2 regions of the Paraburkholderia sp. RL17-381-BIF-C genome follow, and region 2 is predicted to be linked to the other one. Evidence: predicted binding sites of a transcription regulator. Region 2 holds the regulator's gene; the other holds the start of a gene.
The links. The regulator HrcA, encoded in region 2, represses chaperone genes, less so after heat shock. The targets are predictions, from matches to a motif close to TTAGCACTCNNNNNNNNNGAGTGCTAA.

Region 1: a site for HrcA is predicted at 2,125-2,151, ahead of groES (co-chaperone GroES). Genes of this name have one in related genera too.

Annotation. Positions count from the first base shown of each region.
Region 1 is NZ_JARESX010000034.1:3,472-15,349, reverse strand. Features, by position in the region: gene P0D70_RS21065 (NRAMP family divalent metal transporter) at 1-1,363, shown strand, start outside; gene P0D70_RS21060 (DUF4148 domain-containing protein) at 1,477-1,785, opposite strand; gene groES (co-chaperone GroES) at 2,224-2,514, shown strand; gene groL (chaperonin GroEL) at 2,569-4,209, shown strand; gene P0D70_RS21045 (hydroxymethylpyrimidine/phosphomethylpyrimidine kinase) at 4,383-5,243, opposite strand; gene P0D70_RS21040 (rubredoxin) at 5,534-5,704, shown strand; gene P0D70_RS21035 (FimL-related protein) at 5,974-7,386, shown strand; gene P0D70_RS21030 (YqgE/AlgH family protein) at 7,639-8,217, shown strand; gene ruvX (Holliday junction resolvase RuvX) at 8,214-8,654, shown strand; gene pyrR (bifunctional pyr operon transcriptional regulator/uracil phosphoribosyltransferase PyrR) at 8,641-9,195, shown strand; gene P0D70_RS21015 (aspartate carbamoyltransferase catalytic subunit) at 9,392-10,417, shown strand; gene P0D70_RS21010 (dihydroorotase) at 10,544-11,824, shown strand.
Region 2 is NZ_JARESX010000059.1:13,184-25,061, forward strand. Features, by position in the region: gene P0D70_RS27590 (thioredoxin family protein) at 34-480, opposite strand; gene grpE (nucleotide exchange factor GrpE) at 526-1,110, opposite strand; gene P0D70_RS27600 (hypothetical protein) at 1,499-1,660, shown strand; gene P0D70_RS27605 (RNA-binding S4 domain-containing protein) at 1,632-2,039, opposite strand; gene hemH (ferrochelatase) at 2,048-3,118, opposite strand; gene hrcA (heat-inducible transcriptional repressor HrcA) at 3,298-4,317, opposite strand; gene P0D70_RS27620 (NAD kinase) at 4,651-5,553, shown strand; gene recN (DNA repair protein RecN) at 5,626-7,296, shown strand; gene glnE (bifunctional [glutamate--ammonia ligase]-adenylyl-L-tyrosine phosphorylase/[glutamate--ammonia-ligase] adenylyltransferase) at 7,355-10,147, opposite strand; gene P0D70_RS27635 (YhdP family protein) at 10,333-11,878, shown strand, end outside.

The DNA of each region.
Region 1 (11,878 bases), on a different contig from region 2:
GGTGCTGCGACTCGGCGCCGTCACTGGTGTCGGCCACGCGCGCCTCATCTTCGAACGATTCGGTAAATTCTGGGGCGCGTTCAGCGTTGTCGACCTCTTCATCCTGAACGCGCTCACTATCGTGACCGAGTTCATCGGCATCACCTTCGTGCTCGAATTCTTCGGCGTCTCCAAGGTTCTGGGCGTCTGCATTGCTGCGGCGCTGACCATGGCTGCTGTCAGCACAGGCAATTTCAGGCGCTTCGAACGCTTCGCCCTGGTGCTGTGCCTGCTGAGTCTGTTGCTGGTGCCCGTGCTGGTGTCGGTTCACCCGCCGGTTGCCCAGATAACGCGAGACTTCCTGATTCCCAACTGGCCTGCCCACTCGAAACTGAGCGACGTGATGCTGCTCGTCATCGGCATTGTCGGTACTACCGTCGCGCCGTGGCAGCTGTTTTTCCAGCAAAGCTACATAGTCGACAAACGCATCACGCCGCGTTTCATGAAGTACGAAAAAGCAGACCTGTGGATTGGCATTGTGTTCGTGCTGATCGGTGCGGTGGCGATGATTTCGTTCTGTGCCGCGCTGTTTGCCGGGAAGCCCGAGTTTGGCAATTTCACGGACGCGGGTGGCGTCATCGCCGGCCTGGACAAATACGTGGGGCGCACGGCGGCTGTCATCTTCGCCGTGGCGCTGCTCGATGCCTGCATCATCGGCGCGGCGGCGGTATCGCTATCGACCGCATATGCCATCGGCGACGTGTTCAAGATTCGCCACTCGCTTCACCGCAGCGTGACGGACGCGAAGGGCTTTTACCTGGTGTACTTCGGCATTGTCATGCTGGCTGCGGCGCTCGTTCTGATTCCCGGAAGCCCGCTCGGACTCCTGACTGAAGCCGTGCAAACGCTTGCTGGCGTGTTGCTCCCCAGTGCGACGGTGTTCCTGCTGCTTCTGTGTAACGACAAGGCCGTGCTGGGTCCGTGGGTCAATTCGAGGAAGCTGAACCTGTTCACGGGCGCCGTCATCTGGGTTCTGGTGATGCTGTCGATTATCCTCACCGCTTCGGTCATGTACCCAGATATCTCCGGCCAGACCATCCTTGAGGTGCTCGGTGGGGGCACGCTGCTTGCGATCGCGGGCTATGCCGGCACGACGGGGTTTCGCAAGCTTCGCCAGGATCCGGCGGATGGCGAAACTCACGGCGACGTGCCGGGCGATCCGAAGGAGGCGCGTGACACGTGGCGCATGCCACCGTTGAACGAGTTGCCGGCGCCGCGGCTGACGTTGTCCAGCCGCATCTGGATGGGTGTGCTGCGCGGCTATCTCATCGTCGCTGTGTGCCTGGTCATCGCTAAAGTCGTGCAGATGACCCTGCTGCGGTGAGCGAACCACTTCGCGTCGGCGAACAGCCGTTAAGCGTCCTGGAGGACAGACTTTTCGCTTCGCGAGGTTGGCCAAAGCACGTCGGGTGTACTAGAGCTCAAATGAACTGACCGTCAGGCGGGCGGCGCCTGCGGGCATTCCGCCTGGAACCAGCTGTCGACCTGGCGCTGTGCCGCTTGTAGATCCTCCGGGTAGTGCGGGTCGAACCACGGTGACGGGTCGTAGCCCGCTTTCCTGAGAGCAGCCAGTTCGCTGCGGTTTCGCTCCAGGGTCGGAGGGGCGTTGTTCTTGAGCGCGGCCAGGTCGCGGCATTGCGATGTGCTCAGATGCGCTTCGCTTTGCGGGCTGCTGCCCGCCGCGCAGCCAGCGAGCAACAAAGCCAGCGCGGAAAGCGTCAGCCACTTTTCCCGTAAGTTTTCCATGTTGCGTCTCCTTCCATTCAATCGTCACAATGCTGCGGCGTCGAACGGCTGAAGCGACTGCCGTGCCGGCGGGGAGCTTTGCGTACGACCTGGTTAGGGCTTTCCCTGGGGAAGCCGCCGTAACGCGCGGTCGAATGCAGTTAGTCAGGGCATTGCGTTGCACTGCTCACGCGATACGGGTGATAACGATTCGTTCCTAAGTCTCTGTTTTAGCGGAAAATCGCCGGTCGAGGCGCGGTCCGGATGTGCATTGGGAATGCACGCTCAGCGAACGGCGTTCAAAGTTAACTGAATCTCCGCTCCCTCCCTTCTTGAATTTGTCACCACCCGTCCATATAATTAGCACTCGCTGCACGAGAGTGCTAACAACATCGCCGGTTGGCTCAGCCAGCCGGGTTTTCTCAGCGTTCTTCAGTCTCAATCAAGAGAGGAGTATGTATGAACCTTCGTCCTTTGCATGATCGCGTGATCGTCAAACGTCTGGATCAAGAAACCAAGACTGCGTCGGGCATCGTGATCCCCGAAGCCGCAGCGGAAAAGCCGGATCAAGGCGAAATCCTGGCAGTCGGCCCGGGCAAGCGTGACGATAAGGGTGCCCAGATCGCACTCGACGTGAAGGTTGGTGACCGCGTCCTGTTCGGCAAGTACGCAGGCCAGACCGTCAAGGTCGACGGCAACGAACTGCTCGTGATGCGCGAAGAAGACATCATGGCCGTGGTGCAGAAGTAAGCGCAACCCGCTACTTTTCCCGGTCATATCCCAAAGAATTCAAGGAGTTAGAAGATGGCAGCTAAAGACGTCGTATTCGGTGATTCCGCCCGTGCCAAGATGGTTGAAGGCGTGAACATCCTCGCGAACGCTGTGAAGGTCACGCTGGGCCCGAAGGGTCGCAACGTTGTGCTGGAACGCAGCTTCGGCGGCCCGACGGTCACCAAGGACGGTGTGTCGGTCGCGAAAGAGATCGAACTGAAAGACAAGCTCCAGAACATGGGCGCGCAAATGGTCAAGGAAGTGGCTTCCAAGACCAGCGACAACGCAGGTGACGGCACCACGACCGCAACGGTCCTGGCTCAGTCGATCGTCCGCGAAGGCATGAAGTACGTTGCATCGGGCATGAACCCGATGGACCTGAAGCGCGGTATCGACAAGGCTGTGACGGCCGCAATCGAAGAGCTGCGCAAGATCAGCAAGCCGTGCACGACCAACAAGGAAATCGCACAAGTTGGCGCGATTTCGGCAAACAGCGACTCGTCGATCGGCGATCGTATCGCTGAAGCGATGGACAAGGTCGGCAAGGAAGGCGTGATCACCGTCGAAGACGGCAAGTCGCTGCAAGACGAGCTGGACGTTGTCGAAGGTATGCAATTCGACCGCGGCTACCTGTCGCCGTACTTCATCAACAACCCGGACAAGCAAGTCGCCGTGTTGGAGAACCCGTTCGTGCTGCTGCACGACAAGAAGGTGTCGAACATCCGTGATCTGCTGCCGGTCCTGGAACAAGTCGCTAAGGCTGGCCGTCCGCTGCTGATCATCGCAGAAGACGTCGAAGGCGAAGCACTGGCAACGCTGGTTGTGAACAACATCCGCGGCATCCTGAAGACTGTTGCTGTCAAGGCTCCGGGCTTCGGCGATCGTCGTAAGGCCATGCTGGAAGACATCGCGATCCTGACCGGCGGTCAAGTCATCGCTGAAGAAACCGGCCTGACGCTCGAAAAGGCAACGCTGGCTGAACTGGGCCAGGCGAAGCGTATCGAAGTGGGCAAGGAAAACACCACGATCATCGACGGCGCTGGCGAAGCTGCGAACATCGAAGCACGTGTGAAGCAAGTTCGCACGCAAATCGAAGAAGCAACGTCGGACTACGACCGTGAAAAGCTGCAAGAGCGCGTTGCCAAGCTGGCAGGCGGTGTTGCAGTGATCAAGGTCGGCGCTGCGACCGAAGTCGAAATGAAGGAAAAGAAGGCACGTGTCGAAGACGCACTGCACGCAACGCGCGCAGCTGTGGAAGAAGGCATCGTGGCAGGTGGCGGCGTCGCGCTGATCCGCGCACGTACGGCTATCGCTGGCCTGAAGGGCGCTAACGCCGATCAGGACGCAGGTATCAAGATCGTGCTGCGCGCGATGGAAGAGCCGCTGCGTCAGATCGTCACGAACGGTGGCGAAGAAGCCAGCGTCGTGGTGGCAGCAGTTGCTGCTGGCCAAGGCAACTACGGCTACAACGCAGCAACCGGCGAGTACGTCGACCTGGTCGACGCCGGTGTTGTCGACCCGACGAAGGTGACGCGCACGGCGCTGCAAAACGCAGCTTCGGTCGCAGGTCTCCTGCTGACGACCGACGCAGCTGTTTGCGAACTGCCGAAGGAAGATGCACCGATGGCTGGCGGCATGCCCGGCGGCATGGGCGGCATGGGCATGGACATGTAATTCCGGATCGGGCCTCGTTTCGAGGCCCGGTTGGGAACACATGGGGAAGCGCGCCGCGAGGGGTGCTTCCCAAAAGAAAAAACCCGCAGACAATGCGGGTTTTTTTATGGGCGCTCGCCGTAGACTTAGGCGCCCGGATTACTGAACGCGGCCGGCGAGCCGCGTGCTGGCGCTCAATGCCGCGCTTCGCCCGGCGCCGCGTCCTTGCCCGCCGCGGGCGGCGTATCGTCGTCGCTGCTGCGGGCCCAGAAGAAACGGTCCGGCATATACGCGCCCATGCCCGGCCGGAACGCGTTGCGCACGGCCTGGTACAAATACTCCTGCGCCTCGCGCACGGCTTCAGCAGGCTCCTGGCCGTTCGCCAGCAACGCGGCAATCGCCGAGCCCAACGTATCCGTCAGCCCCATGATCCGGTGGCTGCCACGGTCCCACATGTCCTGACGCAACTGGCCGTCTTCGCTGAAAAGCGTGTTGACGTGGCGGTGCGTGCCGGTCTCCGTCGACAGAATATATTCGCAGCCTTGCGACAGCAGATGCGAGATCGCGGCGTCGAGGCTTGGCGCCTCCGCGTCGCCGTCCGGCTGGGCGAGCGCGAGCAGCGTGGCCGCGTCGGCGACCAGCAAGGTGGTTTGCGGCGCCAGCAGATCGGCGATTGCTTCGCGCAGTTCGTCAGCGGAGAGGACGTGCTCGTCGTCGAGCGTGAAGTCGGGGGCGAGAATCAGCGGAATATCGTCGTAATCAGCGACGACTTCGGCAATCGCGCTCACCACTTCCGCGCGAGTGCAGGCCCCCACCTTGAACGCGGCGATTGGCATGTCTTCGAGCAGCATGCGGGCCTGGGTCGCGACCACTTCGGGGTCGAGCCCGGTAACTTCGTCGCAGCTCGCCGAGTCACGCACGGTGTAGCCCGTCAGCACGGAGACGCCGTGGCAGCCCATGCTGGCAAGGGTCATCAGGTCGGCTTGCAGGCCGGAGCCGCCGGTGGGATCGGAAAGGCCGAAGGTGAGGACGATCGGAGGCGTATCGCTGGGCATGAAGATTGACAAAAAAGAGCTGAATTTGGGCGCAGAGGGTGCGCAATCAGCTCAATTATGCGGCCTAAACCGCCGCCGGGGCGTTTTTTCGCATTCTGCGACGCATTGCGGCAAGCGGGCGGCGGCACGCGCGCGGCATCGCGCCGCAATCACCGTGGCGGCCGACGCAGACGGCATAGTCAAAGGCCGTCGCAGGCTACGATTGCGCGTTTCTGATTGCTAGGCATTGGGGCGGCAACACGGTACCATCATGGCTCCCGTTTCCACGGACTCTACGACGCGACACAAGAATGGAATATCAAAGCTGGATGTGCCTGATTTGCGGCTGGATTTACGACGAAGAAGCCGGTTTGCCGGACGAAGGCATTGCGCCGGGCACCCGCTGGGAAGACGTTCCCATTAACTGGACCTGTCCGGAGTGCGGTGCGCGCAAGGAAGACTTCGAGATGGTCCAGATCTGAAGTTCGGGGGCGGCCGGCATGTCGGCCTTGGGGGGCGCGCCGCGTGTCTGCGGCGCGGCGTTGGCAGGTGTTTCGCGGCCAGCGCGTCGCGCCGGATCGAACGCGCGAGGCGTGCTCTGAAGTGTGCCCCAATGCGTCGATACGGAACGTCCCTGGGCGCGCCGTGTCGCAACGTTAGTCTGTCATTGTCCTGTCGCCGGTTCGCGCGTTAGCCGATCAGTCGGCGCGCGGCGCGAAGCGACGGCCCGTCAGCTTCGTGTCGCCTGCCCATGACCCTTCGATCCGCTGCACCCGTTTCCTTCGACGCTTTGCCGAATCCGCGCGGCGGCGCCGTCCGTCCCGCCGAACTCGCCCTGGCCGAGGCGCTGCTGGCGTTCGAACAGCACAGCGAGAGCACTTCGGCGCTGCTGCGTGCATCACATGCATTGCGTGGAGCCGGCTGGCTCAGCGCGCAGCGCTTCGCCGACGCGCTGGTGCGGCTTTCTCCCCTCGCGGAGGGCGACCCGTCCGACGCGGCAAGCGCGCGGCCCGTCTTCGGCGCGGCTTTACGCGAGTTCCGCGGCGCGCTGGAGCGTCACAATCTGCGCGAGCTGTCCTGTTCGCCCGTTCTGTTCAACCATTACCGGTCACTCTGCACGCACCTGTCCGAGCACACGCCCGGCACTACCGTCGCGTTCGAAGATCTTGCGTTGACCGCGCGGCCGGTGCCGCCCGTCTCGCTTCACGCGCAGTCCGCTGACCAACTGGCGCATCTGCGGGCACGCTATGAGCGCGCGCTCTTGCCGGTGCTGCGCTCGCAGGCGAATACCGGCAGTGCGGCGGCGCTTGCCGTCACCAACGCGGCGCTCGACGAACTGGACGCCGTTTTCAGCGAACTGGCCGGCCCGGACCCCTACGATTTCTGGCGCCTCGCCAAGGCCTGCGCCAAGGCCTTGCGGGTCAGCGGCCGGGCCGCGGCGGAAACCGACGCGCGGCGTTTCTACGCGCGTTGCAATCTCGCGCTGGCCGATCATGCGCGCGGGATCCAGCTTGCGCCACGCTCTCTCGTGCGCGCCACGCTCGCGCTGCTGTGGCGCGATTACGCCTTGTTTGGCGCCGCGGCGGAAGACGCCGATCAGGTCGAGGTGCTGCACGACTATGGCTTGACGGTGGACTGGCACGTCGCGGGCACCCAGGCATCGGAAATGCTTTGGGAGGCGGGTGCAGTACAGGCGCAGGCGATCAGCGCGACCCGCAGCGCATTGACGCGCGAATTGGGCGTGCTGACCGTCAATGCGAACGCGTACGAAGATTTTCTGCAGACGGCGGACGCCTCGATCGCCGCGCTGACCGAGCATGCCCGTGCGGCCGACCAGCCGGAGAAGGCCGACCCCAGCGAAGCGCTGCAAGCCGGCGACGCCGCCTACCGTCTCGGCTCCGCCGCGTGCGCGCTGGGTCTCGGCCATGTCGCGCTGCTGGCCGACGCGCTGGGGCTCGCGTGGCGGCGTCGCGCGCATGCCGGTGTGTCGACGCCCGCGGTGCGCGCCCATGTGATCGTCGGCGCACCGGCGGCGAGCACGCTCGAGCAGGCCGCGGAGGCGCTGCGTGCCACGCTGCACAAAGTGGCGGCGGGTGTCGCACCGGCTGGCGGCAATGCCGCGCTGGCCGCGTTGACCCGTTCGATCGAACATGGCGGCGCATGAGCGGCCGCCGTCGCAGGTTCGGCGCGCTGGTCCGTTGGTAAGGCGCCCGCACCGGGCCGCCATGGCGCAACCCGGCGGCACGCAACAGCCGTGCCGCAAAACAGCGCGAAGCCGCACCGTGGCGAGCGCCCGCGTGCGTGATAGAGTGCAACTTGATTCGCCGTCGATGGCTCGCGGCACGCTCCATGGCACACATCGCGGTTCCACGCTCAAAGCCCGCCATCCTGCATCGTCTTTGCTAAAATCCGAACTATGTCCAAGAGTACCGATCGCATCAATCTGACCAACCAGTTCCTGATCGCCATGCCGAACATGGCGGATCCGACGTTTTCAGGAACGGTGGTCTACCTTTGCGATCACAGTGAGCGCGGCGCGCTCGGCCTCGTGATCAACCGGCCGACCGATATCGACCTGCAAGCGCTCTTCAGTCGCATCGATCTCAAGCTCGAGATCGAACCCCTTCTCCATGTACCCGTGTATTTCGGCGGCCCGGTGCAAACCGAGCGCGGCTTCGTGCTGCACGATCCGAAAGACGGCAATGCGTACACCTCGTCCATGTCGGTGCCGGGCGGTCTCGAGATGACCACGTCGAAAGACGTGCTCGAAGCCGTGGCGAGCGGCACGGGTCCCGAACGTTTCCTGCTCACGCTCGGCCATGCCGGCTGGGGGGCGGGGCAGCTCGAAGAAGAGATTTCGAAAAACGGCTGGCTGACGGTCGAAGCCGACCCGAAAATCGTCTTCGACGTGCCCGCCGAAGAGCGTCTCGAAGCCGCATTGGCGCTTCTGGGCATCAACCTGTCCATGCTCTCGGGCGAGGCGGGTCACGCATGAGCCTGCCGGCCGGACGTGAGGCGACGCTGCTTGCGTTCGACTACGGTGAAAAACGCATCGGCGTGGCGGTCGGCAATTCGCTGACGAAGAGCGCGCGGCCGCTCGTGATCGTGCAGAATCGCAGCCGCGAATACCGGTTCGAAGCGGTTGGCAAACTGATCGCCGAATGGAAGCCGGACGCCTTGATTGTCGGCTTGCCGATGCATCCGGACGGCACGCCGCACGAAATGACGCAACTCGCGAAGCGCTTCGGCAATCAGCTGAACGGCCGCTTCAATCTCCCGGTCACGTGGATCGACGAACGCTATTCGTCGGTCGAGGCGAAGGCGGAAATCCGCGCCGGCAACGGCCGCGCCGACATGCTCGACGCCGAAGCCGCGAGCATCATCCTCCAGCAATATCTAGACGGACTTTCCGACGATCATGAGTTCCATTGACGCCGAAGCGCTTTATCGCGCGTTGCTCGACCAGATTCGCGCGGTGTACGGCGACAAGCTCGGCGCCGCACAAGACGGCACTGAAGGCGCCGTGCTGGCCGGCATCTATAGCGGCGGCGCGTGGCTTGCGCAACGGCTCGCGAGCGACCTGAACCTGCCGAGCTTCGGCGTGGTGAACGTTGCGCTGCATCGCGACGATTACGCGAAGAAGGGCCTGCATTCGCAGGCAAGCCCGACCTCGCTGCCGTTTTCGGTCGACGGCCGCCATATCGTGCTGGTCGACGACGTGCTGTACACCGGCCGCACGATTCGCGCGGCGCTCAACGAGCTGTACGACTACGGCCGCCCGGCGTCGGTCGAACTGGCGGTGCTCGCCGATCGTGGCGGGCGCGAATTGCCGGTGGCGGCGCGCTTTGTCGGCGGCGTGGTGAACGTTCCTGCCGACGCCACGCTCGTGCTGGCCCGCACGGACGGCGGCGAAGCAGGCGGCGCGCCTCATTCGCAAGGTTTTACTTTTCACACAGAAGCACGCGTCGATTGAATGCGGCGCGAGGTGCGCGAGCCGCGCATCGAACCCGTGGCCATTGGCGCATCGCATCGAGCCATCCCACGCCACGCAAACCGGATTTTTCGAGCCGGTCGCCGCAGCCTCGTGCGCGAAGACCGGTTCGGGATGGTCACACGCAGTCAGCATCGACACCGATCACGTTGAAGCCCGTATTTGAAGCAGGTAAATCATGAACACCGCCACCCAGGCTCCCAAGGATTCCGCCGATAGCGCCACCGAGCGCTTCCGTTATGGCTTCCTGAAGGGCAACCCGCAGCTCACGAAAAACGGCGAGCTCAAACATCTGTTGTCGATCGAGGGCTTGCCGAAGGCGATCGTCAATCACATTCTCGACACCGCCGACCAGTTCGTCAGCGTGACCGATCGCGAAGTGAAGAAGGTGCCGCTATTGCGCGGCAAGTCGGTGTTCAACCTGTTCTTCGAGAACTCGACGCGCACCCGCACCACCTTCGAGATCGCGGCGACGCGTTTGTCCGCCGACGTGCTGAATCTGAACATCAACGCGTCGTCGACCAGCAAGGGCGAGTCGCTGCTCGACACGATCAACAACCTCTCGGCAATGCACGCCGACATGTTTGTCGTGCGCCACGCGTCGAGCGGCGCGCCGTATCTGATCGCCCAGCATTGCGCGCCGCACGTGCACGTGATCAATGCCGGCGACGGCCGTCATGCGCACCCCACGCAGGGGCTGCTCGACATGTACACGATCCGCCACTACAAGAAGGATTTCACAAAGCTGCGCGTGGCGATCGTCGGCGATATTCTGCACTCGCGGGTCGCGCGTTCGGACATTCACGCGCTGACCACGCTCGGCGTGCCGGAAGTGCGCGCAATCGGTCCGCGCACGCTGCTGCCGGGCGGCCTCGAACAGATGGGCGTGCGCGTGTTTCACAACCTCGACGAAGGCCTGAAGGACGTCGACGTGATCATCATGCTGCGTCTGCAGAACGAGCGCATGAGCGGCGCATTGCTGCCGTCGGCGCAGGAGTACTTCAAGAGCTGGGGCTTGACGCCCGAGCGTCTCGCGCTCGCCGCGCCCGACGCGATCGTGATGCATCCGGGCCCGATGAATCGCGGCGTCGAAATCGATTCGCAAGTGGCCGACGGCCCGCAATCGGTGATTCTGAACCAGGTGACCTTCGGCATCGCGGTGCGCATGGCGGTGATGGGGATCGTCGCGGGCAATCACGACTAATTCCGAAAGACGCTCGGTCCGCCGTCACGCATGGGCGTCACGGCGCGGCGTCCCGAAAGCACAGTGCGGACACGCGGCATATCACGCGGAACGTAGCTGAACGTTAGGCTGAACATAAGGCAGCGCATGAAGATTCATATTCAAGGCGGCACGCTGATCGATCCGGCAGCGGGCACCGAACAGCAGCAGGACATTTTTATCGCAGCGGGCAAGATCGTCGCCATCGGCAACGCGCCCGCGGACTTCAACGCGGCGAAGACGATCGACGCCCGCGGCCTCTGTGTCGTGCCGGGGCTGGTCGATCTGTCCGCGCGTTTGCGCGAACCAGGCTACGAACACAAGGCGACGCTCGAATCCGAAATGGCCGCGGCGCTCGCCGGCGGCGTGACGAGCCTCGTCTGTCCGCCGGACACCGATCCGACGCTCGATGAACCGGGCCTCGTCGAGATGCTCAAGTTCCGGGCGCGCAATCTGAACCAGGCGCACGTCTATCCGCTCGGCGCGCTCACGGTCGGCCTCAAAGGCCAGGTGATCACCGAGATGGTCGAGCTGACGGAGGCGGGCTGCATCGGCTTTTCGCAGGCCGACGTGCCGGTGGTCGATACGCAGGTGCTGATGCGCGCGCTGCAATACGCGAAGACCTACGGCTACACCGTGTGGCTGCGTCCGGTGGACGCGTATCTCGGCAAGGGCGGCGTGGCCGCGAGCGGCGCGCTGGCGTCGCGATTGGGGCTGTCGGGCGTGCCGGTGTCGGCGGAAACCATCGCTCTGCACACCATCTTCGAGCTGGTGCGTGTGACGGGCGCGCGGGTGCATCTGTCGCACGTCTCGTCGGCGGCGGGGATTGCGCTGATGCGTGCCGCGAAGGCGGAGGGCTTGCCGGTCTCGTGCGATGTCACCGTGAATCACGTGCATCTGATCGACCTCGATATCGGTTACTTCGACGCGCAGTTCCGGCTCGATCCGCCATTGCGCCAACAGCGCGATCGCGAAGCGATCCGCGCGGGTCTGGTCGACGGCACGATCGACGCGATCTGCTCCGACCACACGCCGGTCGACGACGACGAAAAGCTGCTGCCGTTCGCCGAAGCGACGCCCGGGGCGACCGGGCTGGAGCTGTTCCTGTCGCTGACGGTGAAGTGGGCCGACGAAGCGGGCGTGCCGCTCGCCAAGGCGCTGAATCGCATCACCACGGCGCCGGCCGACGTGCTCAAGCTGGAAGCGGCGGGGCGTATCGCCGTGGGCGGCGTGGCCGATCTCTGCGTGTTTGATCGCAACGCGCATTGGCGCGTCGAGCCGCGTGCGTTGAAGAGCCAGGGGCACAACACGCCGTTCCTCGGCTACGAGTTGCCGGCGCGCGTGCGTGCGACCATCGTGTCCGGTCACGTCGCATTCGAACAGCGCTAATGTCCGCAGCATTGGGCCGTTTAGCGGCCCCCTCATTGGCTCGTTAAGGAACGC
Region 2 (11,878 bases):
AGACCTCTTTTACGATGCGGTCTTTAATTTTTTTCAATCGGGCGAACTTTCGCCCGAAATTGTTCCATCGGCTTGCGGGCCGGCGGTTTTTGCAGCATCAGCCACCCGGATTTTTTCCCGTGCGGCCGCAACCGCGGCCTGGAACTGCCCGAGGCCATGCCAGCCGGTTGCCCGGCCGAGCCGCTTGCCGCGGTAAAAAAAGAACCATGTGGGCACGCCGTGCAGCGTGAAGCGCCGCCCCAGTTCGCGATGCTCGTAAACGTTGCTGTGAAACCATTTGAGACCGAGAGCGCGAATCGCGTCCGGCTGCGCCAGCATGGCCTTCTTGGCAATCTCGCAGTTAAAGCAGTCGAGACCCCAGAAAAACACCACGGCCAGTTCATCGCCCGCTCCGGCGAGCCCGGCGTCGAATGACTCCGCGCTGAGCGCCTGCATCTCGAAGGCCGCGAACGCGGTGGCGTCGACGGGAATATTGGCCATGGCGACGCCTGCCAGACTAAACGGCTTCTGAACGCCTCGTCGCGCTTACTTCGGGGCCGCGACGGTCACGAGTGCCGGTCGCAGCACGCGATCGGCGATTACGAAGCCCTTTTGCAGCACGGCCACCACGGTGTTCGGCTCCTGGTCGGCCGGAACCATGGAAATGGCCTGATGGCGATGCGGGTCGAACTTCTCGCCAACCGGATTCAGGGCGACGACGCGACCCTTTTCCAGCGCGCCAGTGAGCTGGCGCAGCGTGAGTTCGACGCCTTCGCGCACTTTCGGCAGATCGTCGGTGGAGTGCGCGACAGCTGCTTCGAGGCTGTCGATCACCGGCAGCAGATGCTCGGCAAAAGTCTCGATCGCAAACTTGTGCGCCTTGGCGACGTCTTCCTGAGCGCGGCGGCGCACGTTTTCGGTCTCAGCCTTGGCCCGCAGGAAGCTTTCCTGCAACTCGGCGATCTTTGCCTGAGCCTCGGCCAGTGCCGCTTGCTCGGCGCTTGCCGGCGAGTCGGTCGCCGCGTTCGCAGCGGCTTCCTGCTGAGGTGCCGCGGCCTCGGCGGCCTGGCGCGCGGTTTCGTCGGCGGGCTTGGAATTCTGGCTCGTCGGGTTCTCTTGCGTGTTTTCCATGTCGCTGAAAGTCGTTAAAAAGTGAAAGCGAGGTAAAAGCCGAGGGCGGCGGCAGCGCATTAAGCCTGGTGCGGTTTGTGCGTTGCAAAATCGCGACAGACAACTTCGCGAGTCACCGCAAATCAACACGGCAGATGAGGCCGGAAAGAACCATTTCAAGCGGTTCTCCCGGATCTTTTCGCACCACGGCCGGGCAGCGGAAATGCCTGGTTACAACCATTAATGCGACGCAATCAGATTGAGATTGAGTGCGGGCGGCAAGTGGCCTATGCTCCAACAAAGCATCGGAAAAGACGCGTTAACCCTAATCTGACGTAATCCTTTCCGATATCTTGCAATTTCACCCGATTCGCCCGTCTTTATCCTGAACCTTCCCGAGGGGAGTACCGTGAAACTGACCTTTGCAATCTCGGTGGTCGCATTGGTTCTGATTGCGGGCACCACGACCATCTGCATGTCCGGGGCTGTCAACGATCACACTACCGAATATGGTGGCGTGCACGCGACCATGGAACAACTGTTCAATCCCCACCTGAAAGTTTGTCGATAGTGCGCCGGTCGCGCTTGGTCGGTCGGCCGTGTAATGCGGCCGCCGGCTCGCGATACGTCTTGCGCCGCTCCTGTTCGACCTGCCGCTTCAACTTACTCTCTTCGGTTTCCGCATAAAGCGTTTGCGCGACACTCGCCGGGCCGCGCACGTCGCACACGCCCAGCACCTCCACTTGCCACACGATCCGTTCGATCTCGATCTCGACCAGGTCACCGACCCGCACGTCTTTGGCCGGCTTGACGCTGGCGCCGTCAATGCGCACATGTCCTTTTTCGACGGCCGCCGCCGCGAGCGAACGCGTCTTGAAGAAGCGCGCCGCCCACAGCCATTTGTCGATGCGCAACTTGGCGCCGGCTTCGGTTGAAATCCTGTAATTCATGAGCCTGCTCAAGCTCCTGTCGTGTGCGGCACCGGTAGCGCCTGCACCGGCCAGCCCTGCAAATTCTGCGCAACGATTTCGCCCAACGCGGCAATCCACGCCTGCGAGGCGTTCAGGCAGGGAATCCGATGGAAATCCTGGCCGCCCGCGTGCAGGAATTCGTCGCGCACCTCCATGCCGATTTCCTCGATGGTTTCAAGGCAGTCGGCCGTAAAGCCCGGACAGAACAGATCAGCACGCCGCACGCCCGCCGAGCCCAGCTCCTTGAGCGTGGGTGCGGTGTACGGCTGCAGCCACTCGGCCTTGCCGAAGCGCGACTGGAACGTGATGCGGCATTCCACCGGCGTCAGTTCGAGTGCCTGCATCAGCAGCGCGCCGGTTTGCTGGCATTGCTCGTGGTATGGGTCGCCGAGATCCAGCGTGCGCTTGGGCACGCCGTGAAAGCTCAGCACCAGCTTGTCACCAGAGGCGAAATCCGGCCGGCCGTGCTGATGCCAATAGTGATGTACCTGCGCGGCGAGCGCCGCAATGTAGGCCGGATGATCGGCGTACTGGCGCACCGTGCGGATTTCCGGCTGATTGCGCATGCGCTTGAGCGCCGAAAAGGCGTCGTCGAACGCGGTGGCCGTGGTGGACGACGAATACTGCGGATACATGGGCATCAGCAGCACGCGTTCGGCGCCCGCCAGCTTGAGCTGGTTCAGCATGGCCGGAATGCCCGGCGTGCCGTAACGCATCGCGTAGTCGACGAGCACCGTGTAGTCGTTCAGTTGCAGCAGATGACGCAAGGCTTCCGTCTGCTTCTCGGTGTACACGCGCAGCGGCGAGCCTTCGGGCATCCACACTGTGGCGTATTTCTTGGCGGAGGCGCGGCCGCGGAACGGCAAAATCAACAGGCGCAAGATGATCTGCCAGAGCAGCGCCGGAATTTCGACCACCCGCGGATCGGAAAGAAACTGCGCGAGATAGCGGCGAACCGCACGCGGCGTCGGCGCGTCGGGCGTGCCGAGATTGATCAGGAGCACGGCGACGCGGTGTGATGTGGCGTTCTGTGAAGGCCGCTCGAGGTCGAAGCGCATAGGCAGCAGAAGTAACCGGTTAGGCGGAGTGGCGGTTCAAGTGGGAACCATTATAGCGGCGAGCTTCATGCACCGGTCCGCCGGACACCCCTGGCCATTCGGCCAATTGGCAAGCCGCGCGCCGTGACGCATTATTTGCGGCAGGAACCGGCGCGGCGAGGAGTCGAAAAGAAAGCTATTTACTGTTGGCTGAGCGTGAGGGAAAGCAGGCGCGCGGTAATGTCCACAATCGGAATCACGCGGTTGTAGGCCATGCGGGTCGGTCCGATCACGCCCAAGGTGCCGACAATCTTGCCGTTCACCTCGTAAGGCGCGGTGACCACGCTCATTTCCTCGATCGGCACGAGATTCGACTCGCCGCCAATGAAAATCTGCACGCCCGCCGCGTGACTCGACACGTCGAGCAATTGAAGGAGACTGGTCTTTTGGTCGAACACATCGAACAGCTTGCGCAAGCGCGCCATATCCGACGAGAGGTCGGCCACTTCGAGCAGGTTACGCTCGCCGGAAATCAGCACGGTCTCGCCCGTGTCGGCTTCGTCGGTGCTGGCCGTGACGGCGGCGTGCATCAGCGTGGTCATGTCGCCGCGCAGTTCGTCGATTTCTTCGCGCAGGCGGCGGCGCACGTCGTCGAACGAGAGGCCCGCGAAGTGCGCGTTGATGTAGTTGGAGGCTTCGACCAGTTGCGACGGCGAGAAATCGCGCTGGGTCGCCATGATGCGGTTCTGCACATCGCCTTCCGGCGTGACGATGATCAGCAGAATGCGTTTGTCGGACAAACGCATGAACTCGATCTGCTTGAACACGTGGCTGCGCCGCGGCGTGAGCACCACGCCGGCGAACTGCGACAGGTTGGACAGCACACTCGCCGCGGCAGCAACGACTTTCTGCGGCTCGCCTGCCTTCAGCGTGGTCTTGACGGTACGCATCACGGCTTCTTCGTCCGCGGCGGACTCCACCGTCAACATGGTGTCCACGAACAGGCGGTAGCCGCGCGGCGTGGGAATGCGGCCCGCGGAAGTGTGCGGGCTGATCACGAGCCCCAGGTCCTCGAGGTCGGACATGACGTTGCGGATGGTGGCGGGGCTCAGTTCGAGGCCCGAATAGCGCGACAACGTGCGCGAGCCGACCGGCTGACCTTCGGCGATGTAGCGCTCGATCAGCGTTTTGAGGAGGGTTTGTGCGCGAGGATCTAGCATGACGGAAAATTTTAGCTCAATGGCACGACTACCGCGAGCGCTAGGGGCGCCCATCCCTGACGAACGCGCCACCGCTTGCCGCTGCGGCACGTTGCCTTCGGTCCGGCACATCATTGGCCGGCGTTCAGTCCGGCGCGTTGCGGAGCACCTTGCGGGCCGCCTTCCGGGCGGCCCGGCTGGCGGCACCCCGCCGCACTTTAGCCGGCGCGCATGTCATCAAGGCTTCACCATTCTAACGATAATCGCGAGAGGCGCTGGCGGCCCGCGCGCGCCGGCCCGTCACCGGGTCTGTCTACGGTTCTTTTCAGGCCCTACCTATGGTGTAATGCCGGCATGCAAGTGACCAGCCAGTTCAAGACCGTCGCGCTCGTCGGGCGCAACAATACGCCGGGTATCGCCGAGCCGTTGACCGCGCTCGCCTTGTGCATCGCGAAGCGCGGCTTCGAGGTCGTGTTCGAAGCCGACACCGCTGCCGAGATCGGCGTCACCGACTACCCGGCGCTGCGTCCCGCCGAGATCGGCGCGCGCGCCGACGTGGCCGTGGTGCTGGGCGGCGACGGCACGATGCTCGGTATCGGCCGACAGCTCGCGCCGTATCGCACGCCCTTGATCGGCATCAACCATGGGCGGCTCGGCTTCATTACCGACATTCCGATCTCCGACATGCGCGAGATCGTGCCGCAAATGCTGTCCGGCAATTTCGAGCGCGAAGAACGGGTGCTGCTCGAAGCGCGCATCATGCGCGACGGCAACCCGATCTATCACGCACTGGCCTTCAACGACGTAGTGGTCAACCGCAGCGGCTTCTCGGGCATGGCGGAACTGCATGTCTCGGTGGACGGCCGCTTCATGTACAACCAGCGCTCGGACGGCCTGATCGTGGCCACGCCCACCGGCTCGACCGCTTACGCGCTGTCGTCGCAAGGGCCGATTCTGCATCCGCAGTTGCAGGGCATCGTGCTGGTGCCGATCGCGCCGCACGCGCTGTCGAACCGTCCGATCGTGCTGCCGGACGATTCCAAGGTGAGCATCCAGATCGTCTCGGGCCGCGAAGTGAACGTCAATTTCGACATGCAGTCGTTCACCTCGCTCGAACTGAGCGACACGATCGAAGTGCGCCGCTCGCGTCATACGGTGCCGATGCTGCATCCGGTCGGCTACAGCTACTTCGCCACGCTGCGCAAGAAGCTGCACTGGAACGAATACCCGTCGCACGAAGAAGACCCCAAGCCCTGAGCGGCAAGGACACCCGGAACGCGAACGCCGCCGCTGCCGAACCCTGACTACCCAGCTCACCAGACGACCTCCATGCTTCGCCACCTCTCGATACGCGACTTCGTCATCGTCGCCGCGCTCGATCTCGAATTCGACAGCGGCTTCACTGTTTTCTCCGGCGAAACCGGCGCCGGCAAGTCGATCCTGATCGACGCGCTGGCGCTCGCGCTCGGCGCCCGTGCCGATGCGAACGTCGTGCGCACGGGCGAAAGCCGCGCGGACATCACCGCGGAGTTCGAAACGCATGCGCAGGTCGAGCACTGGCTCGACGAGCAGGCGCTCGGCACAATCGGCGCCGACGGCCATCACGGCAGCACCGTCATGCTGCGGCGCGTGGTGGATGCCAACGGCCGCTCGCGCGCCTTCATCAACGGCACGGCGGCGACGCTCGCGCAGTTGCGCGAGGTCGGCGAAATGCTGGTGGATATTCATGGCCAGCACGCGCACCAGTTGCTGATGCGCCCCGACGCGCAACGCGAACTGTTCGACACCCACGCCGGCCTGTCCGACACGGCGGCCATCGTCACGCGGGCATGGCGCACATGGCGCGAGAAGGTTCAGGCGGTCGAGCATGCGCAAACGCGTGACCGTGAACTGCAACTGGAACGCGAGCGCCTCGCCTGGCAGCTCACCGAACTGGACAAGCTCGCGCCGCAGCCGGGCGAGTGGGAAGAGGTCAACGCCGAGCATCGGCGGCTGTCGCATTCGGCCAATCTGATCGACGGCGTGCAAGGCGCACTCGGCGCGCTGTCCGAATCGGACGAGGCCATGATCACGCATCTGTCCTCGATCGTGTCGAAGGTGCGCGATCTGGCGGAGATCGATCCGGCCTTGAACGACGTGCTGGCCGCGCTGGAACCGGCCGAAATCCAGTTGCAGGAAGCGGCTTATTCGTTGAGCCATTACGCGCAAAAGCTCGAACTCGACCCGGACCGGCTCGCGCAGGTCGAAAAGCGTCTGGATGCATTGCATTCGGCCGCGCGAAAATTCCGCCTGCAGCCGGAAACGCTGCCCGAAGAACACGAGGCGCGTCGCGCGCAACTGGCCGCGCTCGACGCCGCCGCGGACCTCGACAGCCTGCACGCCGCCGAGGCCAAAGCCAAAGAAGCCTTCCTGACCGAGGCAAAGAAACTGTCGAAGGCGCGCGCCAAGGCCGGCAAGGCGCTGGGCGCGGCAGTCACCACCGGCATGCAGGAACTGTCGATGAAAGGCGGCAGCTTCGAAGTCGCGCTGGTGCCGCTGCCCGAAGGTGGCGCGCATGGGCTCGAACAGGTCGAGTTCCGGGTCGCCGGTCATGCGGGTGTGCCGCTGCGGCCGCTCGCGAAGGTCGCCTCGGGCGGCGAGCTGGCGCGTATCAGCCTCGCGTTAGCGGTAATCGCGAGCGCCGCCAGCCCGACACCCACGCTGATTTTCGACGAAGTGGATACCGGCATCGGCGGTGGCGTCGCTGAAGTAGTCGGGCGGCTTCTGCATCAGCTCGGCCAGCAGCGCCAGGTGCTGTGCGTCACGCATTTGCCGCAAGTCGCCGCGCGCGGCGACCACCATTTCCAGGTGGCCAAAGCGGGCAATGGCAAAGGCGGCACGGTCAGCAGCGTGACTTCGCTCGACAAGGCGAACCGCATCGAAGAAGTGGCACGGATGCTCGGCGGCCTGGAGATCACCCCGACCACCCGCAAGCACGCGAAGGAAATGCTGGCAGCCTAATTGCTGATCAGCCGGGGGGCATCCCCCCGTCGCCGCGAGCCGATCAATCCGCGCGCCCTCACCCGAACACGCGCTTCCACAACCCGAGCACGGCTTCACGCTCGTTGGCCACCAGCGCCGGCTCGACGCGCGCCTTCTCCATGCCGTCCAGCCGCAGCTTGTGTTGCAATTTGCGGTAAGTGCGATATGCCGCGCCGACCGTCTCCGCTTCCGCCTCGCTCATCAGGCCGAAGCGCGACACTTCCCGTAGCAGCGCAATGTTGCCGGTGTTGCGGATCAGCTCGGGGTCGCTCGCCGCGTGCAGCAACACCCAGTACTGCACGGTGAATTCGATATCCACCATCCCGCCGCGATCGTGCTTGAGATCGAACAGCGCCGTATGGTTCGGATGCCCCGCCCCGACGCGCTCGCGCATCTCGACGATCTCCTTCGCGAGCGGCGCCGCTTCGCGCGGCGTGGTCAGCACCTGTTCGCGGATGGCCTCGAATTTCGCGCCGATCTCGGCGTCGCCCGCGCAGTAACGGGCGCGGCTCAATGCCTGGTGTTCCCATACCCACGCCGTATTGGCCGCGTCGCCCTCGCGCAACTGGTAGCGGCGGAACGCATCCAGATCGGTGACGAGCAGGCCCGACTCGCCGTTCGGCCGCAACCGCAAGTCGACGTCGAACAGCGTGCCCGCGCCGGTCGCTGTCGTAAGCCAGGTGATGAGGCGCCGGGTGTAGGTGGAGTAGACGTCGGCTGCGGCGTCGTCGGTGTCGTCGTAGAGAAAGATCACGTCCAGGTCGGATGCGTAGCCCAGCTCCTTGCCGCCCAGCTTGCCGTACGCGATCACCGCGAAACGCGGCACTTCGCGATGGCGCTTCGGCAACTGCTTCCAGACCGCTTCGAGCGTGACGTCGAGCACGGCGTCGGCGAGTTCGGACAGCCGGTCGCTCACATGCTCGACACTCAGCTTGCCGGCCAGATCGATCAGCAGAATGCGGAACACCTCGGCCTGGTGCGCGTGGCGCAGCAGATCCATCTGCTGTTCCACGCCGTCGGCGGCGGCCAGACGCAGGCGCAAGGTGCGCTTGAATTCGGGCCAGTCGAACGGACTATCCATCGCTTCGTCGTCGAGCAACTCGTCGAGCAATTGCGGATGGCGGATCAGATAACCGGCCGCCCAACGCGATCCGCCGAGCACCGACAGCACGCGGTGCAGTGCCTGCGGATATTCGGTCAGCAGCGCCAGATACGCGCCGCGCCGGCTGACCGCTTCCAGCAGGTCGAAGAAGCGCGCCACCGTATCGCCGCGCCGCGCGGCGGGCTCCAGTGTGCGCGCGGCTTCGAGCGCGCGTTGCGCGACGATGTCGAAGCGTTGCCGGCTGCGCTCGGCCAGCCCCGCGTAACGCGACGACTGCCATACCGCGCGCAGCCGCGCGAGCAGTTCGCCCGGCTCGGCCACGCCGAGTTCGATCAGGCGCGCCTGCAGGACTTCGTCGGCGCTGTCGTCGGCGAGTGCGCTGCTCCAGACCCATGCGGCAGCGCCGTCTTCGGGTGCGCCGCAGCCGTCGCGACCGTTCACCTTGTCGGCGAAAATCTGATCGAACTGCTGTTCGACGAACTCGCGATGCTCATCGAGCTTCGCCATCAGCGCGGCGTAATCGTCGCAGCCCATGGCGTGGGCGAGCGCCGCGCGCTCCTCTGGCGCGACCGGCATGGCATGGGTCTGCGCGTCGTTGCGGTATTGCAGACGGTGTTCGAGTTCGCGCAAGAAACGATAAGCCTGCGAGAGCTTCACGCAGACCGACGTGTCGATCAGCCCGTGCGTCGCCGCATGGCGCAGCACGGCGAGGGTCGGCCGCACGCGAAAGCCCGCGTCCTGGCCGCCACGGATCAACTGGAATACCTGCGCGCTGAATTCGATTTCGCGGATGCCGCCGCGCCCGAGCTTGATGTCGTCGGCCTTGTCGGGCCGCATGGACGCGCGACGCTGCGCCTCCTGGCGAATCTGCAGATGCAGCGCGCGAATCGCGCTGATCACGCCGAAATCGAGATAGCGGCGGTAGACAAACGGCGTAACGATCGCGTCGAGCTGTTTCTGTAGCCGCTGCGCCGCGTCGCTCGTGCCTTCGGACACGAGACGGCCCTTGATCCACGCGTAGCGCTCCCACTCGCGGCCCTGCACGTAGAAATACTCTTCGAGCATACCGAGGCTGCATACGAGCGGCCCCGAATCGCCGTTCGGCCGCAGCCGCATATCGACCCGGAACACGTAGCCGTCGGCGGTGACTTCGGCGAGGGCGCCGATCAGGCGTTTGCCGAGGCGTGTGAAAAAGTCCTGGGTGGCGATCGGAGAACGCTGGCCGCCCGCAGTCTCGCCGTCCTCTTCATAAATGAAGATCAAGTCGATATCCGACGACACGTTCAGTTCGCGGCCACCGAGCTTGCCCATGCCTACCACGCCGAGCGCGAGCCGCTCGCCGTGCGGTCCGCGTGGCTCGCCGTATAGCGCTTCGAGTTCGGCGGACAGGACGGCGAGAGCGCGCTGGATCGTCGTCTCGGCCAGATCGGTCATCGTGCCGGTGACTTCGGCGACATCCGCCGCGCCGGCGAGATCGCGCTCCATCACGGCGCAAAACACCTCGGTGCGCAACTGGCGCAGCGCCCGTTTGAGTGCATCTTCACTCAATGGCGCACCGGTCGCGCCAGCCGCCTCGGCGCACAATGCGTCGAAACGGGCGTCGATACGGTCTCGGGTCAGCGGCAAGGAAGCGAGCGCCGCCACCTGCGCGACGAGTTGCGGGCGGGCCGCCGCGGCGCGCGCCGCGTAGTGTGAATAGCTGGAACTCAGGAGAGTGGCGTCTGTCATCAAGGGTCTGGCTCGCTCGTTGCTTGATCAGCTTGGTTCAATTCGCAGCAGCACACGGCGCGACAGCCTCGCGCAGGTCGCGAGACGGCGCGCAGACAGGGTTTGCAGGAAGTCCGTCCACGCTATTCCGTGTGTTACATTTCGTCGTTAATTCGCAAAACTACCATACGCCCACCCGCCGCAGCATGTCCGAGCGAAACGAATCCGCCGACCCTCACGAAACCGGGCAGGTCCGGCCTGTGAGCGGAAGCGACCACATCGTGCTGCGTCGGACCTTTCACGTGGTCCTCGCGATCGCGCTCGTCCTGTACTTCGTTGCCACGGGTCTGTTTCTCGCATTGCGCTATGTGGTGCTGCCGCGCGCCGACTCGTTCCGCCCGCGCATCGAGGCGATCGTTTCAGAAAAGCTCCATGCGCAGTTCACCATCGGCAAGCTCGCGCCATATTGGAGCGGCTTCCAGCCGGGCCTCGACGTCACCAACCTCGTGATCCGCGATCACGAAGGCAAAACCGCGCTGACGATTCCGCACGCCACCGCCACGCTTTCGTGGAAATCGCTCTGGCAGTTTCATCCGGCGCTCTCCAGCCTGATCGTCGATCAGCCGGACGTGCTGGTGTCGCGCAGCAGCGACGGCGTGCTCTCGGTGGCGGGCGTGCCGGTGCCGACGCGCCACAGCGGCAACGATGTCCTGTCCACCTGGCTGTTGCGTCAACAGGCGATCGTGGTGCGCGGCGGCGTGCTGCGCTGGCGCGATGCGCAGCGTGACGCACCCGAGCTTGCCTTGCGCGATATCCGGATCGCGATTCTCAACGACGGCTACGATCACCGGCTGGCGCTACAGGCGCCCGCCGAAGGGCATGTCCTGCACGGTCCGCTTGATTTCCGCACCCATTTCAGACACGCGCCGCTCTCGGCAATCGGCAAGCCGATCAACTGGACGGGCCAGGTATACGTCTCGACCGGCCCGGTCGATCTGCCGACGCTCGCGCGTTACGTCAATTCGCCATTCGAGATGTATGCCGGCAGGATCGACAACGCGATCTGGATCGACTTCGCCGAGGGTCGCATGAAGTCGGCCGGCGGACAGCTCGCCGGCGCCGACGTCGCCATGCGGGTACGTCCGACCCAACCGAAGCTGCTAGTGCCGGTGGCCAACTTTTCGTGGCGCCTCGAGGCCGAACAGGGCGACTACAGGCTGCAACTGAGCCAGCTGCACGCCGAACTCGGCCAGCCGCCGCTCGACGACGGCACGCCGCTCACGCGCATGCTCGCGTTCGACACGCTGAACGGACGCTTCCGGACTGCCTCGCAGCAGCATGGACAACTCGTCAGCGTGAGCGGCGATCGCGTCGACCTCGGCGTCCTCGCCGAATTCAGCCGCGCGTTGCCGCTGCCGGGGCGCCTCCTGAACAATCTGGTGCGCTACAACCCGCGCGGTCTGGTGGCCAACTATCTGATCGAAGTCGAGCGCGGCAAGCCGGAGTCCGGCGAAGCGGGTAGCGACCATCGCCCGAGCGGCGCCGAGCCGATCGAGCGTTATCGCTTCAAGGGCGATCTGCAAGGCATCAGCGTCGCCGCGCAGGAACCGCCGCCGGGGCTCACGCCGCTGAATCACCCGCGCGCGGGGATCCCCGGTATCGAGAATCTGTGGGGCAGCGTGGATGCCGACGAAAACCACGGCACCGCCCTGCTCGACACCTCCAACGTCGCCATTACGCTGCCGGGCGTGT